3 regions of the Streptomyces sp. DT224 genome follow, and region 3 is predicted to be linked to each of the others. Evidence: riboswitches for the same ligand, from Rfam matches in the RefSeq annotation. Region 3 holds a riboswitch; each other region holds the start of a gene.

Evidence for each region. Region 3 has a riboswitch for cyclic di-AMP ahead of ACLQ2N_RS33180 (M23 family metallopeptidase). Riboswitches for the same ligand answer to the same signal wherever they lie in the genome.
Region 1: linked by a shared signal. The riboswitch ahead of ACLQ2N_RS10720 (transglycosylase SLT domain-containing protein) and the one ahead of ACLQ2N_RS33180 (M23 family metallopeptidase) in region 3 are both predicted to bind cyclic di-AMP.
Region 2: linked by a shared signal. The riboswitch ahead of ACLQ2N_RS25620 (M23 family metallopeptidase) and the one ahead of ACLQ2N_RS33180 (M23 family metallopeptidase) in region 3 are both predicted to bind cyclic di-AMP.

What each region holds. Positions count from the first base shown of each region.
Region 1 covers NZ_JBNCLI010000004.1:70,888-77,290, reverse strand. Annotated here, with positions in the region: gene ACLQ2N_RS10735 (SpoIIE family protein phosphatase) at 1-568, opposite strand, end outside; gene ACLQ2N_RS10730 (antitoxin) at 706-894, opposite strand; gene ACLQ2N_RS10725 (FG-GAP repeat protein) at 979-2,499, opposite strand; gene ACLQ2N_RS10720 (transglycosylase SLT domain-containing protein) at 2,720-3,586, opposite strand; cyclic di-AMP (ydaO/yuaA leader) riboswitch at 3,590-3,774, opposite strand; gene ACLQ2N_RS10715 (2,3-dihydro-2,3-dihydroxybenzoate dehydrogenase) at 4,197-5,051, shown strand; gene ACLQ2N_RS10710 ((2,3-dihydroxybenzoyl)adenylate synthase) at 5,099-6,403, shown strand, end outside.
Region 2 covers NZ_JBNCLI010000010.1:263,085-269,487, forward strand. Annotated here, with positions in the region: gene ACLQ2N_RS25605 (GNAT family N-acetyltransferase) at 1-128, opposite strand, end outside; gene ACLQ2N_RS25610 (HPr family phosphocarrier protein) at 302-583, shown strand; gene ACLQ2N_RS25615 (GntR family transcriptional regulator) at 755-1,459, opposite strand; gene ACLQ2N_RS25620 (M23 family metallopeptidase) at 1,667-2,506, opposite strand; cyclic di-AMP (ydaO/yuaA leader) riboswitch at 2,520-2,684, opposite strand; gene ACLQ2N_RS25625 (M16 family metallopeptidase) at 2,913-4,295, opposite strand; gene ACLQ2N_RS25630 (M16 family metallopeptidase) at 4,322-5,692, opposite strand; gene ACLQ2N_RS25635 (DNA gyrase/topoisomerase IV subunit A) at 6,004-6,403, shown strand, end outside.
Region 3 covers NZ_JBNCLI010000017.1:8,112-14,514, forward strand. Annotated here, with positions in the region: gene ACLQ2N_RS33170 (tyrosine-protein phosphatase) at 1-806, opposite strand, end outside; gene ACLQ2N_RS33175 (alpha-galactosidase) at 1,001-3,091, shown strand; cyclic di-AMP (ydaO/yuaA leader) riboswitch at 3,387-3,542, shown strand; gene ACLQ2N_RS33180 (M23 family metallopeptidase) at 3,546-4,442, shown strand; gene ACLQ2N_RS33185 (SGNH/GDSL hydrolase family protein) at 4,626-5,480, shown strand; gene ACLQ2N_RS33190 (STM4011 family radical SAM protein) at 5,497-6,390, opposite strand; gene ACLQ2N_RS33195 (STM4012 family radical SAM protein) at 6,398-6,403, opposite strand, start outside.

The DNA of each region.
Region 1 (6,403 bases), on a different contig from region 3:
CGGGGAGCGGCTCGCCCTCCCACTCCGGCCGGACGCCCGCCTCCGCGAGGGCGGCAAGGTCGGCGCCCAGGCCGCGGGCGACGTGCTGGAGACGGCCCCGGTCGGCGGTGGGCACCGGCTCGTCGCCGGTCGCGGCGCGCAGGACGACGAGGACGCCGACCGGTGCGCGTCGGCGCAGCACAGGCACGTACAGGGAGCCGAAGGGGAACGGCAGTCCGGCCATCAGCTGCGGGAAGCGACGCATGGCGTCCTCGGCGTCGGCGAGGTACACCGGGCTGCCGGTGCGGAACGCCTCGGCGACCGGGAACGGCCGGTTCACGTGCATCCGCCACCAGGGGCGGAACAGGGGGCCGGGGAGCCCGGCGAGGACGGCGAGCCGGAGCAGGCCGGGGGTGCGCGAGGGGAGGTAGACCCCGCCGGCCCGGCCGCCGACCGCCTCGACGGCGTTCACGACGGACTGGGCGAGCACCAGGGACAGGTCGCCCGGCGCCCGGCCGTCCTCCGGTTGTGCGGGCGGGCCGTCGCTCGGGCCGAAGGGCAGCCGCCCGGCCGCGCCGTGCCAGGTCACACAGCCAGGATGCTCCCGGCCGGCCGGTGCGGCACGTCGGAGCCGCCCGGCCCATGCGCCCGGCGGGGCGCGGACACGCAGAAGCGGTGGACACCACGGCTGTGGCGTCCACCGCTCCCTCACGGCCCTGCGAGCGCCTACCGGCCCTCGTCGGGCGGGCGACGGTCACCGAGCTGGTCGTTCATCTTCTGCTGCGCCGAGTCGACCTGGCCGCCGTACTTGCCGCCGGTCTTCTTGTCGACGTAGTCGCCGCCCTTCTCGACTCCCTGGCGGGCCTGGTCCGGATGCCCCTTGATCATGCCCTTGATCTTGTCGAGCATGCTCATGACTGACCTCCTAGAGACGCTGACCGTTCCAGCATCCACGCCCCGCCGTGCCCGCGCATTCCGGGACGGACGGGCTCGGCGGCCCTACTCGTCGATCGCCTCGCCGAGGCGGGCCTTCGTCCGGGGGGCGCCGAGCGATCCGCCGTCGAAGGTCCACGATCCGGTGGCGCTCACACCGTCGGCCCCGGAGGGGAGCACCCAGACGACCCCGTTGCCCCCGTCCTCACCCGGAGCGGCGGCGAGCAGGTCGGAGCGCCCGTCGCCGTCGGGGTCGGTCAGGCGGACCCGGGCGCCCCAGGCGTCGTACGCCTCGGTCACCCCGGGCACCTCCCCGGAGTCCTGGTTCCAGGAGCGTGCGCCGGCCGTCGTGAGACCGTCCGACGCGCCGCGCAGCAGCCATACGGCCCCCGACTCGATGCGCGACATGTCCGCGCCCGGTGCTCCGACGTCCTCGCCGGGCGCTCCGACGACCACGTCCGCGTAGCCGTCGCCGTCGGTGTCGCCCACGGACAGGCCGGTGCCCCAGCCGTCGCCCTGCTCGGAGACGCCGGGGACGCCCAGGGAGTCCTGGGACCACCAGGCGGGCTCGGTGCCGGGCCCCGAGGCGCCGACGACCGGGCCGTCACCGGCACTGCCGTAGTAGACGCCGACCACGCCGCCCTCCGGCGCGTCGCTGCTGGTGCCGTCGGAGCGGTACGGGTCGCCCGTCACCAGGTCGTCGTAGCCGTCGTTGTTGATGTCCCCGGTGGCGACGGCGGGGCCGCCGCGCAGGGAGCGCTCGAAGCGGAGCCCCTGCACCTGGCCGGAGAAGTAGGCGGACCAGCCCTGCCCGCGGGCGGCGCCCGCGCTCGTCCCGGAGACGACGAGGTCGTCGAGGCCGTTGCCGTCGTAGTCGCCCGTGGTCAGGGACTTCGGGGCGATCTCGTGTCCGGGTTCGGCGGGGATCACGTTCTCGCGCTGGGCGGGGGCCAGGGGCGCGACCCCCTTCTTCAGCAGGGCCGGTTCGTAGCGGAAGAGCATGAGGTCGTACAGGTCGGTCACGGCCAGTTCGTCGCCGGGGATGTCGGGGCTGAAGTGGGCCGCCGCGAGCGCGCTGCCGAATCTCGCCCAAGCGCGGGGCTCGGCGGCCTGGAGCCAGTCGCTGTCGGCTCCGGTGAGCCCTTGCGGCGACCCCCACAGCACGACGGCGCCGCCCGCGTCGCCCACGGGCTCGATGTCCTCCCCGGGAACGCCGACGATCGCGTCGTCGTAGCCGTCGCCGTTCAGGTCTCCCGTGGCCAGGGACGCTCCGAAGGAGTCACCGGCCTCGGCGGCGCCGCGTACCCCTGGGGTGTTCTGGCTGAAGACGGCGGACGGGCTGGTGCCCAGGCCGTGCGCGGAGCCGTACTGCACGGTCACGAACCCGGCACCCGGCTTGGCGTCGATGGTCCCGCCGGGAGCGCCGATGAGCACGTCCTCGTGGCCGTCGCCGTCGAAGTCGCTGTGGCGGTCGTTCGCGTGCGTGGCGCCGGAGGTGACGGCGTAGGCGGAGGGCGCGGCGATGGCCGCACCCGTCAGCAGGAGGAGCGAGGCCGCGAGGACGGCGGCCGAACGGTACGTACGCACAAGTGGCTCCTTGGATCAAGGATGGCCGGGCGGGTCCGGGGGGCGCCGGGAAGAGCCCGCTGTCTTCCTGGACGCCCTGTTCGACACGTCTTGTGGCACAAGGGTTGTACGGTCTTTCCGCGACACGCGCGGTACGGCATGCGAAAGGGGTGGAAAGGAGCGCTTCCGCTCCTTTCCACCCCTGCTCACGGCCCTGCCCCGAGCGCGGGGCCGGTGTGGATCAGTACGCGCCGAAGACGTTGTCCATCGAGCCGTACGTGGCGGCGGCGTAGTTGCACGCGGCCGTGATGTTGGCGACCGGGTCGTAGATGTCCATCGACGTTCCGGGCACGTGGTAGGCGTCGAAGGTGGGCTGGATCACCTGGAGCAGACCCTTGGAGGGCGTGCCGTTGACGGCGTTGACGTCCCAGTTGTTGATCGCCATCGGGTTGCCCGAGGACTCGCGCATGATGTTGCGGTAGATGCCGTCGTAGCTGCCGGGGATGCCCTGCTGCGCCATGATGGCCAGGGATTCCTTGATCCAGCCGTCGAGGTCGTCGGTGTACGTGACGGCCGCCTGGGTCTCGGCGGGCTTCTCGGCGGCGACCGGGACGACGGTGCGCTCGGAACGGTCGGCGCGGTCGGCGCTCTCGGTCCGGGGAGCGGCGTCGCCGTTCTTCTCGGCGGTCTCCGCCTTGAATGCGCTCTTCTCCGCGGCCTTCGGGGCGGCGGCCTCGGACGTGGCGCCAATGGTCAGCTTCAGGCCCGGGTGAATGAGGTCGGGGTTGCTGCCGACAGCACCGCGGTTGTCCTTGTACAGCCGCTCCCAGCCGCCGCTGAGGGAATGCCCCTGGGCGATCTTGTAAAGCGAATCGCCGGACACCACGGAATAGGTGGAGGGCGCGGCCTCGCGGACGGCAATTCCCTTGCCGGCGACGGAAGTCGGGGCCGCCGCCTTTTCGGCGACGACGGACTTGGCGGGGGCGGCGGAGGCCGATCCGGCCGTGATCAGGGGGAGCGCGAGAACGGCTCCGCCCGCGCTGACGGCGATGAAACCGCGGGTCAGGGACGCGGACTTGGCACGACGGTGCTTACCCATGATGGGCATGGCGTATTTCCTCTCCGTCGCCTACGAGGTGAGCTGTCGGGTTCGGACTGGAGATGTCCGGTCGCGCATGGCGACTTCACCCCTAGCCGCTCCGGATTCCGGACCGGCGGCAAACCTGGGTCCCCCGCTCCTGCCGTACGTGAGTGGTCGGGTTCCCGGACGGCGGCAGGATTCGGCGTTCCATCCGGATTGATGACGGGACCGTAAGCGAGAAACGACGGCCGGAACAAGCCCGGAATTGCTGATCACAATTGTTTTGCAAGATCAATCAAAGGAAATGCTCATGATCGCCCGCGCCGGGGGAAGTCAAATTTCTTGGCACGACTGGGAACCGGGAGATCGGATCCTGCGTCAGAAACGGCCGACGTGACGCTGCCCACTGAAATCAGATTGCTCACGTTCGTCCGTTTTGAGGCGTTTGACCGCACCAAACCCTCTTTGATCGCCCTTCCTTGACCTTTTGCCCACTGGTCGACAAAAGGGGCATGGCGCGACGCGCGCGCGTCGTGGATCGCCGGTTCAGGCCCCCTCGCCCACGTGATCACCCTATGGTTAGGCTTACCTAAGTGTTGCCGTTTCCCGTTCACCGTCACATGGAGATCCCAGGACCATGGCGCCGCATTCCGCCTCTTCCTCCCGCCGTCCCCCCACCGCCGCGCCCGCCGTCGCCCCCGTCGAGCAGGAACTCACCGGCCGGCTGGCCCTCGTGACGGGAGCCGGACGCGGCATAGGCGAGGCGGTCGTGCGGGCCCTCGTCGCGCGCGGCTGCCGGGTTCTGGCGGCCGACGCGGCCCCGGAGGGGGTCGACGCCCTCGCCCGGGAGCACGACGGGGACGTCGTCGCCCGGACGCTGGACGTCACGGACGCGGCGGCCGTCGAGGCCCTGGTCGGCGAGGCCGAGCACACGCTCGGCGCCCTCGACATCGCGGTCAACGTCGCCGGGATACTGCGCTGTTCACCGGTCACCGAGCTGACCGACGAGGACTGGCGGGCGACATTCGCCGTCAACACCGACGGGGTGTTCCACGTCTCGCGGTCCGTCGCGCGCCGGATGGCGGACCGGGGCGCGGGCAGCATCGTCACCGTCGCGTCCAACGCCGCCGGCATCCCCCGCACGACCATGGCGGCGTACGCCGCGTCGAAGGCCGCGGCCGTCATGTTCACCAAGTGCCTCGGCCTGGAACTGGCCCCCCGGGGCGTCCGCTGCAACACGGTCTCGCCCGGCTCCACGCTCACCGACATGCAGCGCGGCATGTGGCCGGCCGATGAGGCGCACGACGACGGGCCAGCCGCCCAGCGCGTCATAGCCGGGGACCTGGCGAGCTACCGCACGGGCATTCCGCTGGGCCGGATCGCCGAACCGGCCGACATCGCCGAGGCGGTCGCCTTCCTCGTGTCCGACCGGGCCCGCCACATCACCCTGCACGACCTGTACGTCGACGGAGGCGCCACCCTGCGCGCCTGACCCGTCCGCCCGGCACCTCCGCAAACGCCCCCTGGAGTCCTGGAACGATGACCGCCTCACCGTACGAAGACGCCCCGACCTGGCCCGCCGAGTTCGCCGCCCGTTACCGCGCGGCCGGGCACTGGCGCGGCGAGACCTTCACGAGCATGCTGCGCGAACGGGCCGAGGCCCACGGCGACCGCGTCGCGCTGATCGACCCCGCGCCCGAGCGCCGCGCCTGGACGTACCGGGAGCTGGACGAGCGCGCGGCCCGGCTGGCGGCGGGCTTCCGGGCGCGCGGGATAGCCAGGGGCGACCGGGTCGTCGTCCAGCTGCCCAACATCGCCGAGTTCGCCGAGGTCGTCTTCGCCCTCTTCCGCATCGGCGCGCTTCCCGTATACGCGCTGCCCGCCCACCGCGAGGCGGAGATCGGCTACTTCTGCTCCTTCGCCGAGGCCGTCGCCTATGTCATCCCGGACAAGCACGCCGGATGCGACCACCGCGCGCTGGCCACCGCCGTACGGGAGCAGGCGCCCACCCTGAAGCACGTGTTCGTCGTCGGGGACCCCGGCGAGCACACCGCCCTGTCCGACGTGCCGTGCGACGCGGCCGGGGACCCGGAGGACGGGCCCGAGCCGCACGATCTGGCCTTCCTCCAGCTGTCCGGCGGTACCACGGGGGTGCCCAAGCTCATCCCCCGTACGCACGACGACTACATCTACTCGCTGCGCGGCTCCAACGAGATCTGCGGCGTCGACGCGGACACCCGCTTCCTGGTGGTCCTGCCCGCCGCGCACAACTTCCCGATGAGCTCGCCCGGCTGGCTCGGCACGCTGTACGCGGGCGGCACCGTGGTCCTCTGCCCGCGCCCCGACCCGGCCACGGCGTTCCCGGTCATCGAGCGGGAGCGCGTCACCATGACGGGCATGGTCCCGCCGCTCGCCCTGGTCTGGACGGACGCTGCCGCTTCGGCGGAGCAGGACCTGTCGAGCCTCGAACTGATCCTGGTCGGCGGCGCCAAATACAGTGAGACGGCCGCCCGACGGCTCGAACCGGCGCTCGGCTGCCGGCTGATGCAGGTCTTCGGGATGGCCGAAGGACTCGTCAACTACACCCGGCTGGACGACGACTACGAGACCGTCGTCACCACCCAGGGCCGCCCGATCTCCGAGGACGACGAGATCCGCATCGTGGACGACGCCGGACAGGAGGTTCCCGATGGGCAGTTCGGGCATCTGCTGACCCGGGGCCCGTACACGATCCGGGGCTACTGGCGCGCGCCCGGGCACAACAGGACCGCGTTCACCGAGGACGGGTTCTACCGCACGGGCGACATCGTGCGCCGCACCCCGAGCGGCCATCTCGTCGTGGAG
Region 2 (6,403 bases), on a different contig from region 3:
ACCAGCCGCTCGGCATCGTCCGTGGTGATCGGCCTGATCCGCGCGGTGCCGCCGTCGCGGAGCACCACGTCCGCCTCCCAGTGATCGGGGTAGGCGTGCTGCGGACTCTGCTCCGGAGAGGGCTGCATGGGGAAAGCCTACGGCTGTCGCACGGGTCGCGGGGGTGCCGGGGCCGGGGCAGTCTGAGGTCTCCGGACGACCGCGGACGCGGCGCCCGGGAGGGCCCGCGGGTCTGCCCGGAGCATCGCGCACCACATGAGACACTGGTCTAGACAACCGTTGATTCTTGAAGGGCAGAACCATGGCTGAGCGCCGCGTAAACGTCGGTTGGGCCGAGGGCCTGCACGCCCGCCCCGCTTCCATCTTCGTCCGTGCCGCCACGGCCTCCGGCGTTCCCGTCACCATCGCCAAGGCGGACGGCAACCCGGTGAACGCGGCCTCCATGCTCGCGGTGCTCGGTCTCGGCGCCCAGGGCGGCGAGGAGATCGTGCTCGCGTCCGACGCGGACAACGCCGAGGCGGCTCTGGACCGCCTGGCGAAGCTGGTCGCCGAGGGCCTCGAGGAGCTTCCGGAGACCGTCTGAGCCGAGCGGCCGACACCGCCGGAATTCTCACGGGAAAGCCGCGGCCCCCTGCATGGGGCGCCGCGGCTTTTACGTGTGCGGGGCGAAGTGGCGGCGACCCGGAAAGAATGGGCGGCGCCACTTGTCCCGGCCTTTTCACACGCGCCTTTCTTTATTTGTACGCGCCCTTTGTTAATTCCGGCCGCTCGCGGTGTGTACGGCAGGTTGCGAAGCCCTCACACGGCCGGCCCGGGGCACGCCGGCGGGACGGGCGGCGCGGCGGAGCCGATGCGTGGCGCCATGGCGTTCGGCGAGCTGTGCGGCCAGGGCCCTCGCCCGCTCCGCGTCCCGGCGCGCCACGGCGTCCACGAGGGCCCCGTGATCGGCCCAGGCTTCCGCCGGGCGGGCCGGCTGGTCGACCGCGTACATCCAGGCGATCTTGTGGCGGAGCTGGGTGAGCAGGGCGATGAGGCCCGGGCTGCCGGATGCCTGGGCCAGCGTCTCGTGGAACCAGCCGGCCAGGGAGCGCAGGTCCTCGCCCTCACCGCGGCGGGCCCGCTCCTGCCCGAGCCTGACCAGGCCGCGCAACACCTTGAGGTGGGCCTCCGTCCGGCGCTGGGCCGCGCGGGCGGCGCTCAGCGGTTCCAGCAGCATGCGGACTTCCAGCAGGTCGGCGGCCTCCTGTTCCGAGGGCTCGGCGACGCAGGCTCCGGCGTGTCTGCGGGTGACGACGAAGCCCTCCGACTCCAGGGTGCGCAGCGCTTCCCGTACGGGGACGCGGGAGACCCCGTAACGCCGCGCGAGCACCTCCTCGGTGAGCCGGCTGCCGCGTTCGAAGACACCGGAGACGATGTCGTCACGGATTGCCGTGCATACCGAATGCGCCGGAACACGCATGTCCGAACCTCCGCCTCAATCCCCGCGAACAGCGGCCGATCGACACCTCTGGCGTGACTCTATTGCAATGCGCTCGCATTTCCGATGCCGGGCGGGAATTCGTGAATATCTTTTGCCGCGGCGCAGCGGCCGAAGGCGCACACGGAGGTGCGGACGCGGCGAAGGCCCCGGCGGGATGCCGGGGCCTTCGGCAGGGGCCTGAGCCCGTCAGACGCTGACGCCGTGGGCGCGCAGATAGGCGACCGGGTCCATGTCGGAGCCGTAGGAGGGCGTCGTCCGGGCCTCGAAGTGGAGGTGCGGGCCGGTGGAGTTGCCGGTCGAGCCGGAGAGCCCGATCTGCCGGCCGGCCGCGACGCTCTGGCCGACGGAGACGCCGATCGAGGAGAGATGGCCGTACTGGGTGTACGTGCCGTCCGCCATCCGGAGCACGATGTTGTTGCCGTACGCCCCGCCCCAGCCGGCCTCCACGACCGTGCCGGCGCCGACGGCGACGACCGAACTTCCGGACACGGCGTGGAAGTCGATGCCGGAGTGGCTGCCGGAGGACCAGAGCGAGCCGCTGGACTTGTAGCCGGTGGTCACGTACGAGCCGGCGACGGGCAGCCGGTAGGACGAGCCCAGCGCGGTGCGGGCGGAGGAGCGGCCGGCGCGGGCGGACGCCTCGCGGGCGGCCCTGGCCTTCGCCGTGGCCGCTTCCTTGGCCTTGGCCGCCGTCTCGACGGCCTTCTTCTTCGCGGCCTCGGCCTTCTTCCTGGCCACCGCCGTCGCCTTGGCCGCCGCCTTCTTCTCGGCGGCCTCGGCCTGGTGCTGCTGCGCCTCGGCCTGGGCGTCGATCCGGTCGGCGAGGGTGCTCTCGATGGCGAGGAGCTGGGAGAGGCCGGTCTCGGTGGCGGCGGGGGCCGTACCGTCGTCGGCGGCGAGGGCCGGGGAAGCCAGGGAGCCGATGACACCGCCGGCGGCGAGCGTGGCGACGCCGACGGCCTTGGCGCCGGCGCGCGTCAGGCGGCTCGGGGCACGGTGCTTCCCGGTGGCACGGGTGAACGCCATGGGGTGACGGGTCCTTTCCTTCCTTCTCGCCTACCGGGTTAGCTGACGGGTTCGGAGCAGGAAGGTCTCCTACGGACGCCTCCGCTGACGGAGCGCGGGCATCCGATTCACCCCAGGGACTGCGTGGGTCCCCGGCTCCCCGGGCTCGCGCCTGACGGGGACTCGGCGATGGCTGCCCGGTACGTCACGGATGCGCGTACGAGTGGCGGACAGCGGACCCGACGCTAAGCGGACGGACTTCCCACCACCAAACGGACAAGGGGTTTTGTAGCGCATCCCACAGGGCGAGCCGGCCCCTCGGCGAGCAAAAGGTGCACAGCGGCCGGAAAGCGGCCGGACGCGCACGAGGGCTCCGGCGACCGCGCGCCGGAGCCCTCGTAGCCCGCTCAGCGGGCTGACCGACAGATCAGCCGGTGACGACCGACACCTCTCCGATGCCGAGCGCCCTGACCGGTTCCTCGATGCGCGAGGCGTCGCCGACCAGGACCGTGACCAGCCGGTCCACCGGGAAGGCGCTGACCACGGCCGCGGTCGCCTCCACCGTGCCGGTCTCAGCGAGACGCGCGTACAGCGTCGCCTGGTAGTCGTCCGGGAGGTGCTGTTCCACCTGGTCGGCGAGAGTGCTCGCGACGGAGGCCGCCGTCTCGAACTTCAGGGGCGCGACGCCCACGAGATTCTGCACGGCCGTCTCGCGCTCGGTGTCCGTCAGCCCCTCGGCGGCCAGCGTCCGCAGCACCTTCCAGAGGTCGTCCAGCGCCGGACCGGTGGACTCGGTGTCCACGGAACCGCTGATGGCGAGCATCGCGGCGCCCGTCGCCCCCGAGGTGGAGTCGGCGGCGCCGGAGCGGAGCACCTGGGCGAAGGCCCGCACGCCGTAGGTGTACCCCTTCTCCTCGCGCAGCACCCGGTCGAGCCGGGACGTCAGCGTGCCGCCCAGGCAGTAGGTGCCGAGAACCTGGGCGGGCCACACGCTGTCGTGGCGGTCCGCGCCGATGCGCCCGATCAGCAGCTGCGTCTGCACCGCGCCGGGGCGGTCCACGATGATCACCCGGCCGGTGTCGTCGGCCGTGATCGGCGGGACGGGGCGGGGCTCGGAGGCGTCCCCGGACCAGTCGCCGAGGGTCTCGGCGAGCAGCGCGTCCAGGTCGATGCCCGTGAGGTCGCCGACGACCACGGCGGTGGCGGTGGACGGGCGGATGTGCGCGTCGTAGAAGGCGCGCACGGCAGCGGCGTCGATCCGCTCGATGGTCTTCTCGGTGCCCAGGCGCGGACGCGACATGCGGGCCGTGGCCGGGAAAAGCTCCTTGGAGAGCTGCTTGGCCGCGCGGCGGGCCGGGTTGGCGTGCTCGTGCGGGATCTCGTCCAGCCGGTTGCGCACCAGGCGCTCGATCTCGCTGTCCGCGAAGGCCGGCGCCCGCAGCGCCTCGGCGACGAGGCCGAGCGCCTTGGCCAGGCGGGAGGCCGGGACCTCCAGGGAGACCCGGACGCCGGGGTGGTCGGCATGGGCGTCGAGGGTGGCGCCGCACCGTTCCAGCTCGGCGGCGAACTCCTCGGCGCTGTGCTTGTCGGTGCCCTCGGACAGCGCGCGCGACATGATCGTCGCCACGCCGTCCAGGCCCTCGGGCTCGGCGTCCAGGGGGGCGGCGAGGAAGATCTCGACGGCGACGACCTGCTGGCCGGGGCGGTGGCAGCGCAGGACGGTGAGGCCGTTGGGCAGGGAGCCCCGCTCGGGCGCGGGGAAGGCCCAGGGGCGGGCCACGCCGGGGGCGGGCTGCGGGTGGAACTGCATCGAAACTTCAGTCGCGGCAGCGTCGGTCACTGGTCCGCCCCTTCGTGCGCGTCGGTGTCGGTGGCGGCGTCGGCCTCTTCGGCTGCCTCGGCGGGCTCGACCGGTTCGTAGACCAGGACCGCCCGGTTGTCGGGCCGCAGCTGCGCCTGCGCGGCGGCCTTGACCTCCTCGGCGGTGACGTCGAGGACCCGGTTCACGGCGGACAGCGCGAGCTGCGGGTCGCCGAACAGCACGGCGTACCGGCACAGTTCGTCGGCGCGGCCCGCGACCGTGCCGAGGCGGTCCAGCCATTCGCGCTCCAACTGGGCCTGGGCGCGCTCCATCTCCTCCGCCGTGGGGCCCTCCTCGGCGAACCGGGTCAGCTCCTCGTCGACCGCGGCCTCGATCTCCGCCACCTCCACGCCGCCGGACGTCTTGACGTCCAGCCAGCCCAGGGAGGGCGCTCCGGCGAGCCGGAGCAGTCCGAATCCGGCGGCCACGGCCGTACGGTCGCGCCGGACCAGGCGGTTGTGCAGCCGGGACGACTCGCCGCCGCCGAGCACGGTCAGGGCGAGGTCCGCGGCGTCGCACTCACGGGTGCCGTCGTGGGGCAGCCGGTACGCGGCCATCAGGGCGCGCGCCGGCACCTCCTCGCGTACCTCCTCACGCAGCTGGCCGCCCATGACCGTGGGCAGCGAGCCGTCGCGCGGCGGCTGCTTGCCGTCGTGGGAGGGGATGGAGCCGAAGTACTTCTCGATCCAGGCAAGGGTCTGCTCGGGGTCGATGTCGCCGACGACCGACAGCACCGCGTTGTTCGGCGCGTAGTACGTACGGAAGAAGGTGCGGGCGTCCTCCAGGGTCGCCGCGTCCAGGTCGGCCATGGAGCCGATCGGGGTGTGGTGGTACGGGTGGCCCTCGGGGTAGGCCAGCGCGGTCAGCCGCTCGAACGCGGTGCCGTACGGGACGTTGTCGTAGCGCTGGCGGCGCTCGTTCTTGACGACGTCGCGCTGGTTCTCCATGGACTCCTCGTCGAGCGCGGCGAGCAGCGAGCCCATCCGGTCGGCCTCGAGCCACAGGGCCAGCTCCAGCTGGTGCGTGGGCATGGTCTCGAAGTAGTTGGTCCGCTCGAAACTGGTCGTCCCGTTGAGCGAGCCGCCGGCGCCCTGCACCAGCTCGAAGTGTCCGTTCCCCTTGACCTGGCCGGAGCCCTGGAACATCAGGTGCTCGAAGAGGTGGGCCAGGCCCGTGCGGCCCTTGACCTCGTGGCGGGAGCCGACGTCGTACCAGAGGCACACCGCCGCGACCGGGGTCAGATGGTCCTCGGAGAGCACCACGCGCAGGCCGTTGGCCAGACGGTGCTCGGTCGCTGTCAAGCCGCCGGAGCCGGCCTGGGCTGTGGCCGTGTGACCCATGGGCATGTACGTCCCTTCGATCGCGCTACTGGATGTCCATATGAAGAAGCCCCTGCGGGAGGCCGCTTCGAAAGGGTGCTTCAAGACACCCGCCACTGTATGCAAGCGAACCGGCACCTGCCGAAGTTCCCGTGCGGCGAACCTGCGGGCGAAGTTCCCCGGAAGGTGGTCCTCCGCCGCCTCGGGACGGCCGGCGCGGTCCCCTTGGGACGGGTCGAGGTCGGGGTTGTCAGTGCGGCGGTCCACAATGGACCGCGTCAGAACCTGAGGGAACCTGAGGTTGCCCGCTCGAAATCCGTGAAGGAGTCGCAGCAGCGATGGCCCGCCGCAGCACGAAGACCCCGCCGCCGGTCGACTTCGAGGAGAAGATCCTCGACATCGACGTCGTCGACGAAATGCAGGGCTCCTTCCTCGAGTACGCGTACTCGGTGATCTACTCCCGGGCCCTCCCGGACGCCCGTGACGGCATGAAGCCGGTGCACCGCCGCATCGTGTACCAGATGAACGAGATGGGCCTGCGCCCGGACCGCGGCTTCGTGAAGTGCGCCCGGGTCGTCGGCGAGGTCATGGGCAAGCTGCACCCGCACGGCGACGCGTCGATCTACGACGCGCTGGTGCGCATGGCCCAGCCGTTCTCCATGCGCCTCCCCCTCGTCGACGGACACGGGAACTTCGGCTCCCTGGGCAACGACGACCCGCCTGCCGCCATGCGCTACA
Region 3 (6,403 bases):
TCGTCGAGGAGGCGTTCGCGCAGCCGCTCCCGGGTGGCGGGCGCGAGCTTCAGGCCGTCGGCGAGATAGCGGTCGGTGCCGCCCCAGGTCTCGTCGATGGCGGCGAAGGCCGCGGCGAGGTAGTCGGGCTGGGCCCCGAAGAGCGGGTTCAGCAGCTCCAGCACCTCCGGGGACATCCCGGCCGCCGAGGTGTCGCTGCGCCGGATGCGGTAGCGGCGGTGCGCGTCGTTCGACTTGAGGTAGTCCGCCTCGATGGCCTCCCGCCCGACGCCCACCGCCAGCAGCGTCACCGCGATCGACAGCCCGGCCCGGTCCTTGCCGGCCGCGCAGTGCATCAGCGCGGGCACGCTGTCCTCGGCCAGGGCGTGCAGCACCCGGCTGTGCTCGGCGGTGCGCTCCAGGATGATCGAGCGGTACGAGGCGACCATGCGGCGGGTCCCCTTGCCGTCGGCCAGGATCGAGCGCAGGTCCGCCAGGTCGCCGTCGCGCACCATCCGCCAGAACTGCGCCCCGTCCGCCGGGTCGCTGAGCGGGATGCTCACGTTCCGCACGCCCGGCAGCTCGATGTCCAGGCCGTCCAGCTTGTGGTCCGCCGCGTTGCGGAAGTCGAAGACCGTGTGCAGGCCGAGCCCGCCGAGGAACGCCGCGTCCTCGGCCGTGGCGTGCGCCAGGTGGCCGCTGCGGTAGAGACGGCCGTGCCTCACCCGGCGGCCGTCGGTGGTGGGGAGGCCGCCCAGGTCGCGGAAGTTGCGGACGCCGGTGAGCACGGGCTCCGTCGGCGGGGTCTGCGGCAGCTGCTGCGTCACGGTCACTCCTGGAGGCTCTGCCCCGGCGCGTGTCGCCGACGGGTCCACGACCGCGACGATACGACATCGGTTCCTGGGACAATCATCTCGGCCGGCGGCGCGGGATTTCCGGGCAGGCACCGTTGCCCCGCCACTGAGGACGGTCGATGATGTGCGGACCTGTGTGAATCCGTGGGCATGCGGACGGGGGCGCGATGATCGAGACGGGCGACCGGATCTGGCTGCTGACGGGGGCGAGCGGGAGCTACGCCCTCCGTCTCACCGGACGGCACGAACTGCTGCACCTGCACTGGGGCCCGCGCATCTCGCTGGCCGCCGCCCAGGCCCTGGCGTCGGCACCCGCGCCGCCCGTCCGGGGCTTCGAGTCCCCGCTCGACGGCCGCGAGGAGTACCCGGTCGAGGGCGGCCCCCGGTTCGTCCGTCCCGCCCTGTCGGTGCGCACCGACGAGGTGCGCGGGACCGCGTGGGTCTTCGCCGGAGACGCGGTGGACGGCGACGAGCTGCGGCTGTCCTTCGACGACCCGGTGCACCGCCTCGCGATCACGCTGCACTACCGGATGCGGGACGACTCCGACGTCATCGAGCGCTGGACCACGCTGACCCACACGGGACCGGACGGCCCGCCCCTCGAACTGCTCCGCGCCGACGCGGCGGCCTGGGCGCCGCCCGCCCGCGACCGCTGGCGGCTCAGCCGGCTGCACGGCCGCTGGGCGGCGGAGACCCGGCTGGAGCGCACGGAGCTCGCGTACGGGGAGCACCTGCTCTCCAGCCGGCGCGGCCACACCGGCCACCAGGGCCTGCCCTGGGTCGCCCTGGACGCGGACGGTGCCGCCACCGAGGAGACCGGGGAGGTCTACGGCTGCGCGCTCGGCTGGTCCGGGTCCTGGCGCATCGCCGTACAGCGGCTGCCGGACGGGCTCGTACAGATCACCGGCGGCGCCGGCCACGACGACTCCGGGCTGCTGCGGCTCGCGCCGGGGGAGTCGTACACCAGCCCGGTCTTCGCCGGGCTGTGGAGCGAGGGCGGTTTCGGCGGGGCGAGCCGGGCCTGGCACGCGTGGCAGCTCGCCCATGTCGTCCCCGACGCCTTCGAGCCGCGTCCGGTGCTCTACAACTCCTGGGAGGCCACCGGCTTCGACATCGCGGAGGACCAGCAGCGGGCGCTGGCCCGCCGTGCCGCCGCGATGGGCGTCGAGCTGTTCGTCGTCGACGACGCCTGGTTCGGGCAGCGGGTGAGCGACCGGGCCGGACTCGGCGACTGGACGCCGAATCCGGAGCGCTTCCCCGACGGTCTCGGGCCGCTCGCCCGCCATGTCCACGGCCTCGGCATGCGGTTCGGGATCTGGGTCGAGCCGGAAATGGTCAACCCCGACAGCGATCTTTACCGCGCCCACCCCGACTGGGTCCAGCACTTCCCCGGCCGGGAGCGCACCGAATTCCGCAACCAGCTGGTCCTCAACCTGGCCCGCCCCGATGTACGGGCGTATCTGTGGGAGAGCCTGGATGCCCTGCTCTCGGGCACGCCCGTCGACTACGTGAAATGGGACTTCAACCGCTGCTTCTCGGACGCCGGCTGGCCGGGCGCCGACTACCCGCAGCGACTGTGGACCGAGCACGTGGAGGCCCTCTACGAGCTGATCGACCGGCTGCGCGCCGCCCACCCCGGCGTCGCCTTCGAGTCCTGCTCGGGCGGCGGTGGCCGGATCGACCTCGGCATCCTCTCCCGTACCGACCAGGTCTGGACGTCCGACAACACCGACCCGCTGGACCGCCTCGCCATCCAGGACGGCTTCGGGCATCTCCACCCGGCGCGCGTGATGGCGGCCTGGGTCACCGACAGCCCGAACGTCCAGCTGAACGGCCGCCGCTCCTCGCTGCGCTTCCGGTTCGTCAGCGCCATGGCCGGGGTGCTGGGGATCGGCGGGGACCTCACCGAGTGGAGCGCGGCCGAGCTGGACGAGGCGCGCGGGTGGGTGGAGCTGTACAAGGAGATCCGCCCGGTCGTGCAGCTGGGCGAGCTGTACCGGCTGCGCGCGCCGGGCCCGGGGCTCAGCGCCGTGCAGTACGTGCGGGGCGCTGACACCGTCGTGCTGGCGTGGCTCCACGCGCAGCGGTACGGGGAGGAGCCGCCGGCGCTGCGGCTGCGCGGGCTCGACCCGGAGGCGGCGTACACCTGCCTGGACACGGGGGCGGTGCACCACGGTTCGGTGCTGATGCACCACGGGCTGCGGACGGGGCTGCGCGGCGACCTGGACGCGCGGGTGGTGCGGCTGCGCCGCGGATGATGGCCATGGCATGTCCGTATTGATGCGTTATGGACAAATCGCCCCGGTTGCGCGGGAGATGATCACCCGCTCGTGAGCGGGATCATATCCGTGACGGTGTGTGGTGGCGCCCCGGCTGGGTAGCCCCCGCGCCGCGCGGAAAGCCAAGATCCGTAATCCACGGAGTGTGACCGGAATTCCGCACCGCAATTCCGAAGCGGAATCCGGTGCCGAACCCGTGGCTTGTTTCCGTCGTCCCGGCTCGCTTACGTTCCATGTCCATCCGGATGGAACGCCCAATCCTGCCGCCGTCCGGAATTCGCATCCACTCACCGTGTGGCAGGAGCGGGGGAACCAGGTAAGCCGCCGACCGGGACGACCGGACGGCTAGGGGTGAAGTCGCGCCAGGCGCGGCCGGGCATCTCCAGCCCGAACCCGACAGCTCACCTCGCAGGCGCCGGAGAGGAAATTCTTCATGCCCAACTCGGGTAAGCACCGCCGTCCCAAGTCCAGCACCATCGCCCGCGGCGTCGTCGCCGCGAGCGCCGGCGGCGCCGTCATCGCGCTTCCGCTGCTCGGCGCCACCGGTGCCCACGCCGCGGAGCAGACCGCCCCGGCCACCTCGAAGTCGGCCGCCGCGCACACCGCCCCGGCCACGCCCGTGAAGAGCACCGGCACCACCACCTACTCCGTGGTCTCCGGCGACTACCTGTCGAAGATCGCGGCCCAGTACCACCTCAAGGGCGGCTGGCAGAAGCTGTACCAGGACAACCGCGAGGTCGTCGGCGAGAACCCGAGCCTGATCTTCCCGGGCATGAAGCTGACCCTCGGCGCCAAGGCCGCAGCCGCCACGCCGTCCGAGGCCCCCGCCAAGACGGCGGAGAAGACCGAGGCGAAGACCGCGGCGCCCAAGGCGGAGACGAAGACCGAGGCGAAGACCGAAGCCCCGGCCGCCCAGGACAACGCCTCCGGCTACGTCCACCCGGTCCCGGGCAACCACACCACCGCCTACCGCGCCTCCGGTGCCAACTGGTCCAGCGGCAGCCACACCGGGATCGACTTCCCCGTCTCCACCGGCACCAGCGTGAAGGCGATCACCTCCGGCACCGTCGTCACCGCGGGCTGGGGCGGCGCCTACGGGAACCAGGTCGTCATCAAGCACGCCGACGGCCACTACTCCCAGTACGGCCACATGTCCTCGCTCTCCGTCTCGGCGGGCCAGACCGTGACCGCGGGCCAGCAGGTCGGCCTCTCCGGCTCCACCGGCAACGCCACCGGCCCGCACCTGCACTTCGAGGTCCGCACAGGCCCGGAGTACGGCTCGGACATCGACCCGATCGCCTACCTGGCGTCGCACGGGATCTACGTCTGATCCAGGCAGTACCGGCCCGGTGATCCGGGTCACTGATCGGCAAAGAGGGACGGAGTGCCGCGGCACTCCGTCCCTCTGCTTATTCCCTCTTTACCGAAAACTGACCGGGTGGTTTATCTCACCCCCCGTCAACCCCTTATTACGGTCGCGTAGGTCACATTCCGGGGTGCAGGATATGCGTTTGTGGCAAACGATTCGAGCAACATCCAACAGGGCGTCATCGACCGACAGGGCGCCATCGGGTCGTACGCGGCGATTGGCGACAGCTTCACCGAGGGAGTCGGCGACCCCGGCCCCGACGGAACATTCGTCGGCTGGGCCGACCGGCTCGCGGTACTCCTCGCGGACCGGCTTCCCGAGCCCGGCACACCGACGGGCCCCGAGGGCTCGCCCGCTTCCGCGCACGGGAACTTCCGGTACGCCAATCTCGCCGTACGAGGACGCCTCCTCGACCAGATAGTCGAGGAGCAGGTGCCCCGCGCCAAGGAACTCGCCCCCGATCTGGTGAGCTTCTGCGCCGGGGGCAACGACATCATCCGGCCGGGCACCGACCCGGACGACGTGGCCGAACGCTTCGAGCGGGCGGTCGCCGACCTCACGCGGTCGGTCGGCACCGTCATGGTCACCACCGGCTTCGACACCCGTGGCGTCCCCGTGCTGCGCCATCTGCGCGGCAAGATCGCCACCTACACCGCTCACGTCCGGGCCATCGCCGACCGCTACGACTGCCCGGTCCTCGACCTCTGGTCGCTGCGCTCCGTGCAGGACCGGCGCGCCTGGGACGGCGACCGGCTCCACCTGTCGCCCGAGGGGCACACCCGGGTCGCGCTCCGCGCCGCCCAGGTCCTCGGCCTCGACGTGCCGGCCGACCCGGACCAGCCGTGGCCGCCACAGCCCCCGCGCGGCACGCTGGAGATCCGTCGCGACGACATCCACTGGGCGCGCGAGTACCTGGTCCCGTGGATCGGGCGGCGGCTGCGCGGCGAGTCCTCCGGGGACCACGTCGAGCCGAAGCGGCCGGACCTGCTGCCGCTCTGAACAGCCCCCGCTGTCCTCAGTCGCCCCGCGACCGCGTCGCGGCGACCGGGGACAGCGGCAGCGCCGCCGGGATCCGCTCCAGGACCCCGCCCGCGAAGACGTCGTACAGCGGCAGCGTCTCCAGGTGGACGTATCCGATGTGGCAGTCGCAGACGGCGAGCGGGCAGGCCCGCGGCCCCAGCGCCCGCCGATAGCTCCCGTCGTACAGATTGCCCAGCTCCGCCCGGACGAAGTGGCAGCGGCGCACCGTGCCGTCCCCGTCCACCGAGATCACCGACTCACCGGTCCGGCAGGGCAGCCCCGCCGAGCGGTGCGGATGGCGGCTGTACGGGAACAGCGGGTCGATCGCCGTCCACCGCTCCGCCTCCTCGTCCGTGTAGGTGTGCCCCTCCGCCGCGTTGACCCAGAGGTACACCTCGTCCGCGAGCGCCGCGCGCAGCCGCCGCGCCTCACCGAGATGGGCGTCGAACCCCACGACGCCCACGCTGTACCGGACCCCGAGGTCCTCCAGCTCCGCGCACCGGCCGAGGAAACGCTCGTACGGCGTCTGCCCCGGGTGGTACGTGCACCACAGCGCGATCCGCTCGCGGGCCGCCTCCGGCGCCTCGGCCAGCCACCGCGTCCGGCCGCTCAGATTCGTCTGGATCGCGACCCGGCGCACGTGCGGGAGGCCCGCCAGCTCCACGATCGCCCGGCGGTACCAGGAGCGCACCAGGCCCTCGCCCCACGGTGTGAACAGCACCGAGATCCGGTCACCGGTCTGCGCCGCCGCCCACGCGGTGAACCGTTCGAGCGCCGCCCGGTCGGCCCGCAGCTGCTCCGGGGTGTCGCGCCGCTTGGCGAACGGGCAGTACGGGCAGTCGTAGTCGCAGGAGGCGAGCGGGCCCCGGTAGAGAATGGTCAGGTCCACGGGTGACTCACTT